3 regions of the Amycolatopsis sp. CA-211722 genome follow, and region 2 is predicted to be linked to each of the others. Evidence: riboswitches for the same ligand, from Rfam matches in the RefSeq annotation. Region 2 holds a riboswitch; each other region holds the start of a gene.
What was found. A riboswitch is a leader RNA that binds a small molecule or an ion and turns the genes downstream of it on or off. The one in region 2 is predicted to bind S-adenosylmethionine.
Positions count from the first base shown of each region.

Region 1 (3,265 bases), 4.1 Mb from region 2:
CCGTTCACCGGCGGGCGCGTACGCGAACCAGCCCCCGGATCGAATCCCGCCCAGAGACAAGGCCACCACCACCAGCTGGGCGAAACCCAGCAACGCCAGCGGAAACCAGTAACGCGGCCGCTCGTTCCCCATGCGGGGTGAGGGTAGTGGGTCAGGCGCAGAACGGGGGCAGCTCCCTCGGATCGTTCTCCGGCACCCAGCGGCCCTCCGGCTTTTCGTACTGCCAGCGCGCGCCGCGGGCGACGATCTGGCGCAGCGCCAGGACGATCCGGTCCACGTGCTCGGTGGTGCTGCCGAGGCCGAGGCTCACGCGCACGGCCTGCTGCCCCGTCGAACCGGCGACGGCGATCAGCCGCTTCGTCGCCACGTGCGCGCAGAACGCGCCGTCCCGCACGCCGATGCCGTACTCCGCGGACAACACGGCGGCGAGCCAGCCCGGGTCGAAACCGTCGACGACGAAGCTGAGCGTGCCGACCCGGTCGACCGGCGCGTCGAACAGCCGCAGTTCGGCGAATCCGGGGATGGCGGCGAGACCGCGACGCAGACGCGCCAGCAGTTCGTCCTCGTGGGCGACGATGCCGTCCCAGTTCGCGGCCAGGGTCTCGCAGGCGACACCGAGCGCGTAGACGCCGACGGTGTTGGGTGAACCGGCTTCGTGCCGCTCGGGACCGGAATTCCAGACCACGGAGTCACGGCTGACGAGCTTCGTCGCACCGCCACCGGCGAGGTACGGCTGGGCCGCGCGCAGCCAGTCGGCACGGCCGATCAGCGCGCCGGCACCGAAAGGCGCGTACAGCTTGTGCCCCGACAGCGCGACGTAGTCGACGTCCAGTTCCCGCACCGAGATCTTCCGGTGCGGCGCGAGCTGCGCCGCGTCCAGCGCGATCCGGGCGCCGTGCCGCCGCGCGACGGCGGCGATCTCCTTGACCGGCAACAGTTCCCCGGTCACGTTGGACGCGCCGGTGAGCACCACCAGGCGCGGGCCCTGCGGGCAGTCCGCGAGCGCTTCGTCCACAGCGGACACCGCGGCGAGGCGGGTCCGAGGGGTTTCGATCCGGCGGACGTTCGGCCCCTTCCACGGCAGCAGCGCGGCGTGGTGCTCGGTGTCGAACACGACGACGGCCGTGTGCTTCGGCAGGCTGCGCGCGAGAAGGTTGAAGGAATCGGTGGTGTTGCGGGTGAACACGACGGTGTCGGTCGACCGCGCGTCGACGAAGTCACGCAGGATTCCGCGCGTGCGCTCGTAAAGCTTGGTCGAGACCTGCGAAGCGAACCCGGCGCCGCGGTGCACGCTGGCGTACCAGGGCAGGAATTCGTCGACCGCGGACCGCACCTCGTCCAGACAGGGGGCGCTCGCCGCGTGATCGAGATTGGCGTAGCCGATGTCGCCACCGGTGACCAGCGGAACCCGCAGATCGGCGCACGCGACGGCCGGGATTTCGTGGGTGGCAACGGTTTCAGCGGGGGTGCTGGTGCGTTCGAGAGCGAGAGTCATCGTCATCCTCCGGGCCAGGGGACCCGGCGAGGATCCCGCGCTTGCCCGCCGCACCACGCGACGAGCCAGGTCCTCACCCGGGGCACCCCACCGCGGAAGGAGGGTTGCCGGTCAGCTAGCCGGGGCTTGACGCTGACACTCGTGACCTACGGAAGAAGTTAGCGGATGGGCGGGCGATCGAGCCAGCCCTCGTCCGCATCTTGAGACGCCGCTCACGTGCTCCGCAAGCGGGAAGAACCGCTGCCCGGCGCCGCGCCGCGCCGGGCAGCGGCAGGTCAGACCCGGAAACGGCCGGGCAGCGGGATGGTCGAGCGGGAGGAGACCTCGGTCGCGGTGCCCGAGTACTGATCGGTGCCGGCCGCGAACTGCCAGCCGCCGAAGGTCTTGCCGTCGACGGCCTCTCCGTAGGCCTCGGCGACCTTGGTCGAGACCTCGTCGTAGGACAGGCCGTTCCAGTTGCCCGCGCCGACGCCGAAGTCGCGCGAGTCGCCGCCTTGGGCGGCGGCCGTGGGCAGGGTCCACAGGGTGAAGTGCACGTGGGCGCCGGTGCTGCTGCCACCGCACGGCAGCGCGTTGCCGGTCCGGCCGAGCACGTCGCCCGGGGCGACCTGCTGGCCGTCGGTGACCGAAATACCCTCCAGGTGGTAGTACCTGGTCCGCCAGCCGCCGTCGTGGTCGACGGTCACCCAGTCGCCGCCGGAGCAGCGCTGGATCCGGACCGTGCCCGCCAGCGGAGCGCGGACGGTCTTGTCACCCGGGCTGAAGTCGATGGCGTTCTTCACTCCGGACGTGCCGTTGTCCGAGTGGATCCCCGCCGAGTAGACCGACTGGCTCGTGCCGAAGGGCAGCCCGAAAACGGGAAAGGCACCGGCCGCAGCAGCCGTCGGAGCGGCGAGAACCACTCCGACGAGGGCCGCAGCTGCCCCCAGACCGGCGAACCGCACAGGAAGTCTCGTCACCTTGCGTACTCCTTACCCCGTGACACTCACCCATTCGATGGAGTCGATTGCGGGAAAGTAATCCAAAAGGAGTACGGAAGGGAAGAATTTTCTGAGATCAACCGACGAACAGCTGGTGCCGGTTCGTGACCTAGTGGCCGGATTCGCCCTTCCACCTGGCGAGGCGCCCCGCGCGGTCGACGGCCCGCAGGCGTCGTTCGGCCGCGTCACGGGCCTCGGAGGTGGTCACGACGAGTAACTGGTCGCGCTCCTGAAGCCGGGTGTTCTTGTTCGGCGTGAAGCCGGAGCCGTCCCGGACGAGGAGGCTGATCGTCGCCCCCACCGGCAGCCGCAGTTCGGCCAGGTAGACGCCGTGCATCTTCGATCCGGTGTTGATCCGGACCTGCAGGAGTTCCGCGCCCATCTCGTCGAGCGGCGCGGAGTCGACGTCGATCTCGTGTGCCTCGGCGTGCTGGGCCAGCCCGAGCACCCTCGCGAGCGGCGTCAGCGTCGCCCCCTGGAGCAGCGTCAGCACGATGACCAGCACGAACACCGCGTCGACCAGCTCTTGCGCACCCGGCACCCCGGACGACAGCGGGATCAGCGCGAGCACGATCGGGACCGCGCCACGCAGCCCGGCCCACGACAGGAACACCTGTTCCCGCCAGGGGATCTTGAACGGCAGCGCCGACAGCAGCACCGACAGCGGGCGGGCGAGCAGCAGCACGACCGCGCCCGCGACCAGGCCCTGGACCAGGCTTTCGAAGATCCGGCTCGGCGAGGCGAACAGACCGAGCAGCACGAACAGGCCGATCTGCGCGAGCCAGCCGAG
Region 1 is NZ_CP184752.1:8,529,911-8,533,175, forward strand. Features, by position in the region: gene ACOCEP_RS39100 (hypothetical protein) at 1-132, opposite strand, end outside; gene ACOCEP_RS39105 (aminotransferase class V-fold PLP-dependent enzyme) at 152-1,495, opposite strand; SAM riboswitch class IV at 1,528-1,642, opposite strand; gene ACOCEP_RS39110 (M23 family metallopeptidase) at 1,771-2,454, opposite strand; gene ACOCEP_RS39115 (potassium/proton antiporter) at 2,585-3,265, opposite strand, start outside.
Region 1: linked by a shared signal. The riboswitch ahead of ACOCEP_RS39105 (aminotransferase class V-fold PLP-dependent enzyme) and the one ahead of thrC (threonine synthase) in region 2 are both predicted to bind S-adenosylmethionine.

Region 2 (3,265 bases):
AGCCATCTGCACGCCGACCACATCGGCGGTCTCGAATCCGTCTTCGAGGGCAGGTCGGTCGGGGCGGTCGCCGTCGGGCCCGGACGGGCTCCCGCTTGGGCGTGGCAGCAGGTCGCGGACGAGACCGCGCGCCGCGGGATTCCCTTGCTGGAGCTGGAGATCGGCCAACGGCTGGACTGGCCGGGGCTGTCACTGGACGTACTGGGGCCGCGGTATGCCACCAGCCGGTTGGTCCGTGAACAGGACGGCACGGTGATCAACAACGGTTCCGTCGTCCTGCGTGCCGGGACCCCGGCGGGCCGGGTGCTGCTGACGGGAGACATCGAGCTTGCGGCGCAGACCGACCTGATGGCCGAGGGCGCCGAACTGCGTGCCGAGATTCTGAAGGTCCCGCACCACGGAAGCCGTTACACGGCACCGGACTTCCTCAACGCCGTCGCGCCGCGGGCGGCGTTGGTGAGCGTCGGCGCCGGAAACAACTACGGACATCCGAACAAGTCCACTTTGGACAATCTGGTGGCCGTCGGCGCGGCGGTCGCCAGGACGGACACCGACGGCGACACCGCCGTCATCGCCGACGCGCGGGGTCTCGCCCTGGTACGCCGGGGTGAGCCCCGCGGCCCGCCTCGTTCTTGAGGCGGGCCGGCGGGTAACTCAGATGCCCAGAGCCTCGCGGACCGCGTCGGCCGAGGCGCTGACGGTGGCCTTCGGGCCGATCTTGTCCTCGACGGCGTCGAGGGTCTTGAGGCCGTCGCCGGTGATCAGCAGGACGATCTCCTCGTCCGGGTTGAGCTTGCCCGTCTCGATGAGCTTCTTGGCCGTCGCGACGGTGACGCCGCCGGCGGTCTCGGTGAAGATGCCTTCGGTGCGGGCGAGCAGCCGGATGCCCTCGACGACCTCCTCGTCGGTGACGTCTTCGATCGCGCCACCGGTGCGGTTGACCACGTCGAGGACGTAGGGGCCGTCGGCCGGGTTCCCGATCGCCAGCGAGCGGGCGATCGTGTCCGGCTTGACCGGCTGGACGACGTCGTGCCCGGCGCGGAAGGCCGCCGAGACGGGGGAGCAGCCGGTGGCCTGCGCGCCGAACACCTTGTACGGCGTCTCGTCGACGAGTCCGAGCTGTCCGAACTCGCGGAAACCCTTGTCCACCTTGGTGAGCTGGGAACCGGAGGCGATCGGCACCACGATCTGGGAGGGAAGCCGCCAGCCGAGCTGTTCGGCGACCTCGAAGGCCAGCGTCTTGGAGCCTTCCGAGTAGTAGGGCCGGACGTTCACGTTGACGAACGCCCAGCTCTCCTGCTCGGCGGCGAGCTGGGTGGCGAGCCGGTTCACGTCGTCGTAGTTGCCGTCGACCGCGATCAGGTCACCGTCGTACACGGCGGTGGTGAGGATCTTGGCGCGTTCCAGGGTCTTCGGGATCAGCACGACCGACCGCCAGCCGGCGCGGGCCGCCGCGGCGGCGACGGCGTTGGCCAGGTTGCCGGTCGAGGGACAGGCGAGCACGTCGAACCCGAATTCGCGCGCGGCCGCCAGAGCGACGGCGACCACGCGGTCCTTGAACGAGTGCGTGGGGTTACCGGTGTCGTCCTTGACCCAGACCTTCTTGACGCCCAAGGCTTTCGCGAGCCTGTCGGCCTGGATGAGCCGGGTGGCGCCGGGTTCGGTGTTGGGGATCTCTTCGACGTTCGAGGGAACGGGAAGGAGTTTCTTGTAGCGCCAGATGTTCTTCGGTCCGGCTTCGATGTCCTCGCGGCGCACGCGGCCGAAGTCGTAGGCGACTTCGAGCGGCGAGAAGTCCTCGGCGGAAACGAATTCGGGAGCGAGCGGCTGCCGGTGGCCCTCTTCCTTCGACACCAGTTCGACGGCCGGTCCGAGATCCGGGGTCTTGGTGGTGGAGGTCGTGCCGAGGGTTGCGGTCATCGCGAGGTTCCTTTCCTCATCTGCCCCGCCGTGGCGGGCCGGAATTGGCACCGTGTTCGTCAGCTATCCCGCGATCGCGGAATGACAGGCTGACGCCGGTTGCCGGGGCTTCGTCGGGCCGTTCCCTCTGCCCCTCTGGATGAGCGGTATTCGATTGTCGGCACGCGTGTGATCGCGTCGCCTCGCCAACACCGTACGACATGAGGCTCAGGTGGGGCCACCGTGCCCGCAACACATCACCGGACAAAGCACACGAGAGGAGGAGTGGCAGGATCGTCACCGTGACGACGCAAGCTTCCGCCCCATCGCCGCTGGTCCTGGTTCTCGGTGAGGAAGAGCTGCTGATCGAACGCGCGGTCCGCAGCGCCTCGGACGCGGCCAAAGCGGCCGATCCGACGGCGGATCTCACCCGGATCCGGGTGTCGGACCTCACAGTCCCGGCACTCGCGGAGATGGTCAGCCCCTCCCTGTTCGCCGAGGGGAGGGTGATCGTCCTCGAGTCCGCGCACGACATCTCGCAGGAGCTCGCCGACGGGGTGATGGCCTACGTCAAAGCCCCCGCCGACGGCATCGTGCTCGTCGTCGTGCACAGCGGAGGCGGCCGCAGCAAAGCCGCGAAAGGGCTCCCCGCCGCCTTGAAGAAGGCCGGTGCGGAAATTGTCGAGTGCCCGAAACTGACCAAGCCCGCTGAGCGGGAATCCTTTGTCCGCAACGAGGTCCGCCGGGTCGGCGGGAAGATCGACGGTGCGGCCGTGCTCGCGCTGATCGACGCGGTCGGCTCGGATCTGCGTGAACTGTCGTCGGCTGCGACCCAGCTGGTCGCGGACGCCGGCGGCGCGGTCGACGAGCAGGCGGTCCGGCGCTATCACCGGGGCCGTGCGGACGTGAACGGGTTCGCCGTCGCGGAGAAGGCCGTCGCCGGGGACAAGGCGGCGGCACTGGAGTCGTTGCGCTGGGCGATGCAGCTGGGCGTACCGCACGTGCTGGTCGCGGACGCCCTCGCCGACGCCGTCCGGACGATCGCGCGGGTGTCCGGTGCCGGTCGCGGCAACCCGAACCAGATGGCGGGTGAGCTGGGCATGCCACCGTGGAAGGTGCGCAAGGCGCAGGGACAGGCCCGCGGCTGGGGCCAGGACGGGCTCGCTACCGCGATGCGGGTGGTCGCCCGGCTCAACGCCGAGGTCAAGGGGGTCGCGGCCGACCCGGAGTACGCGTTGGAGCGTGCCGTCCTTGAGGTCGTCGCCGCCCACGGCACAAGCCGCTGAACACGGCGAAGGGCCCCGGCGACTCGCGTCGCCGGGGCCCCTTCGAAAGCCGATCAGAGAGAGTTCGCGCGCTTCGCCAG
Region 2 is NZ_CP184752.1:4,384,276-4,387,540, forward strand. Features, by position in the region: gene ACOCEP_RS21175 (ComEC/Rec2 family competence protein) at 1-636, shown strand, start outside; gene thrC (threonine synthase) at 655-1,920, opposite strand; SAM riboswitch class I at 1,934-2,066, opposite strand; gene holA (DNA polymerase III subunit delta) at 2,202-3,185, shown strand; gene rpsT (30S ribosomal protein S20) at 3,239-3,265, opposite strand, start outside.

Region 3 (3,265 bases), 3.2 Mb from region 2:
GCCCGCAACGTGCGGCGCAGCCCTGGACGCAACGAAACAGCGGCCGCCTGGAGGTCATTACCGAGAAGCAGCGCCAGTTGCCGCGGGTCGCCGGATGCCAGCGCCTCCACCACAGGAGTGTGCGAACCGATCCGGGGCGGGCTGCCCTCTTCACGCAACTTGTCCAGCTCGCCGAACACTCTCGGAGTCGAGAGACCACGCTGGTCGAAGGCCAACACCCAGTGGAAGGTGTGCCTCGACAAGACAGGCACCAGCTGCTCGCCTCGGCCGGTGCCCAGCGCTGTCCCGCCGTAAAGCGCGAAGGGAACATCACTACCGAGCTTCGCGGCGATACCGGCCAGTTCGTCCCGGGAAATGTCGAGCTTCCAAAGCGACGCGAGCCCCACCAGGGTCGCGGCCGCGTCGGCACTCCCACCGGCCATCCCGCCCGCGACCGGGATGCCTTTGCGCAGCACCACTCTGACCTTGGACTCGCCGTCCGCCTTGCCGACATGGGCCGCCAGCGCCTGCGCCGCCTTCCACGCGAGGTTGTTGGCTCCTGTCGGCACGGAGCCCTCCCCTTCACCGTAGACCTCGACGCCGGGGTCTTCGGTGACCGCGACGGTCACCTCGTCGGTCAGGGAAAGCGCCTGGAACACGGTCACCAGCTCGTGGTAACCGTCCGGGCGTACGTCACCGACCGACAGGTGCAGGTTGACCTTGGCGGGAACCCTGACGGTTACTGGGGGCGGTACGACGGCGAGCACGCCTCAAGCCTACGTGGCCGCTCCACTTGCACTGTCACCAGGAGAAAGAGAACGGATGGGTCAAAGGAAACGGGCCGCTCCGGACGCGGTGCGTCCGGAGCGGCCCGTTCGGCGAGAAATCAGGCGGCGACACCCTGCGGTCCGCGAACCGGGTGGGTCACGTGGCCGCCGCGTTCGGCGATCCAGGCGAGCGCGGCGTCCGCGCGCTCACCGCGCACCCCGAGGCGGAACCGGCCGACCGGGGTGTCTCCGATCCGGGTCAGGCCGCCTCCGATGGTGGCGAGCTCGACGTCGAAGCGACCGGCGGCCTCCGGCAGCAGCGCACCCACTGAGGCGAAACCGACGAGTACGACGTCGACTGCCCGGTCGTACTTCGAGGCCTGTGCCCGCCCGGTTTCGATCGCGGGAAGCAGCGCCTGCGCGGTCCGGCTGTTCGGATCGGAGACCAGGTCGAGCACGGTTCCGCGTTCGATGACCGCGCCGGCCTCGAGAACCGCGACGTCGTCGCAGACCCGGCGGACCACCCCGGCGTCGGGCGTGGTGAGCAGCACGGTGACGCCGAGCTCGGCGCGTGCACGGTCGAGCACGGTCAAGACCGCACCGGACTCCTCGGGCTGCACCCCCGCCGTCGGGTCGTCGGCCAGGAGCACCGACGGTCCGGCGGCCAGCGCCTTGGCGATCGCCACTCGGCGCAGCTGGCCCTCGGACAGGTCGCCCGGTCGCTGGCCGGCACGAGGGGTGAGCCCGACCAGGTCGAGCAGGTTGCCGACCCGGTTGCGGCGCTGCGGACCGTCGAGGCCGAGCTGTTCGAGCGGCGAAGCGATGTTGCCGGCGATGGTGCGCTCGGCGAGCAACTCCGGCTTGGTGCTCACGACGCCGACCTGGCGCCGGATCTCACGGAGACGGCGCCCGTCGAGGGTCCCGGTGTTGAGACCGTCGAGACGGACGACACCGCGGTCGGGACGCTCCTGAAGACCGATGCAACGAGCGAGGGTCGATTTACCGGAGCCCGCCGGACCGACGACTCCGAACAGCGAGCCAGCTTGGATGTCCACGCTCACATCGCGCAGGGCGACGACGGGATTTCCGTTGAGGGGAAAGGACTTGGACAGGTTTTCGACAGTGATCACGAAGGGCTCCATGCAAATGGGGCGCTGCTTCTTTCGAGCGCGCCAACCGTCACCGAGTGACCGTCCGGGAATCGGACGGATTCAGAGGTAAGGGAAAAGAACTCAGGCAGTAACGGTGGAGCGTCGACACGCACTTACCGTGCGGCGACCTTCATCGACGACACGTCGCCTGGTCAGCAGGAGCGGGTGGGTGACCCTGTTCATTAGGCACAGCCTCCATCGGTCCTGGCTGTAGCACCTGCCCTGTGGAGGGTGGTTGCTGCGACTTCGGCGAGCCAGGTCTCTCAGTCGCTCGGGATGGCTCACTGAGTAAAACCGATCCCACTGGATGAAAGCAAGCGCGTAGGCGCAGATCACACGTCTGGTCGCGTCCATCATACAGGATGGACGGTCCATATTCTGAGAAAGTCGGCGAGTATGCCTAGGCCTGTTCAGGCGTACTGCCTGCTGAGACACGGTTCAGCAGCGCTGAATCGAGGGAGGGGGCCACGCTACTGCGCGGCGCCGGTCACACCTACGACAGGGTGGTCAGCCGGCAGCCGCGGCGATCCGGGCGAACTGATGGACGTCCAGCTGTTCCCCTCGGGTCTTGGGGTCGATTCCCGCCTTGTCGAGCAGCTCCCCGGCGCGTTCGGCGGAACCGGCCCAAGACGCCAACGCGGCGCGGAGGGTCTTCCGTCGTTGCGAGAATGCGGCGTCGACGACCGCGAACAGCCGTTCCCGCTCCACGGACGACACCACGTCGCCCCGTTCGAACGCGACCAAGGCCGAGTCGACGTTCGGAACCGGCCAGAAAACCGCTCGCGGCACCGCGGCGACCTTGCGCGCCTTCCCGTACCAGGCGAGCTTGACACTGGGTACGCCGTAAGTCCGGCTGCCCGGCCCGGCCGCCATTCTGTCCGCGACCTCGGTCTGGACCATTACGAGACCGCTGGTCAGCGACGGCAGTTCGGCGAGCAGGTGGAGCACGACGGGAACGGCGACGTTGTACGGCAGGTTCGCGACGAGCGCCGTCGGCCGTGCGGGCAGATCTTCCGCGGTGATCCGCAACGCGTCCGCGCCGACGACCGTCAGCCGTTCGGCTCCACCTCGCTCGGCCACGGTGCTCGGCAGCCGCCCCGCCAACACAGGGTCGATCTCGACCGCGACGACCTCGGCGCCGGTCGCGAGCAGTCCGAGTGTCAGCGAGCCGAGGCCCGGCCCGACCTCCAGGACGACGTCGCCCTCGCCGATCCCCGAGAGGTCGACGATGCGGCGCACCGTGTTGGGATCGTGCACGAAGTTCTGGCCGAGCTTCTTGGTCGGACGCACGTCCAGCTCGGCCGCCAGCGCCCTGATTTCGGCAGGACCGAGCAGTTCAGTCACCCGACGATCGTAACCAGGTCGGGT
Region 3 is NZ_CP184752.1:1,174,416-1,177,680, forward strand. Features, by position in the region: gene ACOCEP_RS05730 (4-(cytidine 5'-diphospho)-2-C-methyl-D-erythritol kinase) at 1-746, opposite strand, end outside; gene ACOCEP_RS05735 (methionine ABC transporter ATP-binding protein) at 866-1,876, opposite strand; SAM riboswitch class I at 2,090-2,180, opposite strand; gene rsmA (16S rRNA (adenine(1518)-N(6)/adenine(1519)-N(6))-dimethyltransferase RsmA) at 2,405-3,241, opposite strand.
Region 3: linked by a shared signal. The riboswitch ahead of ACOCEP_RS05735 (methionine ABC transporter ATP-binding protein) and the one ahead of thrC (threonine synthase) in region 2 are both predicted to bind S-adenosylmethionine.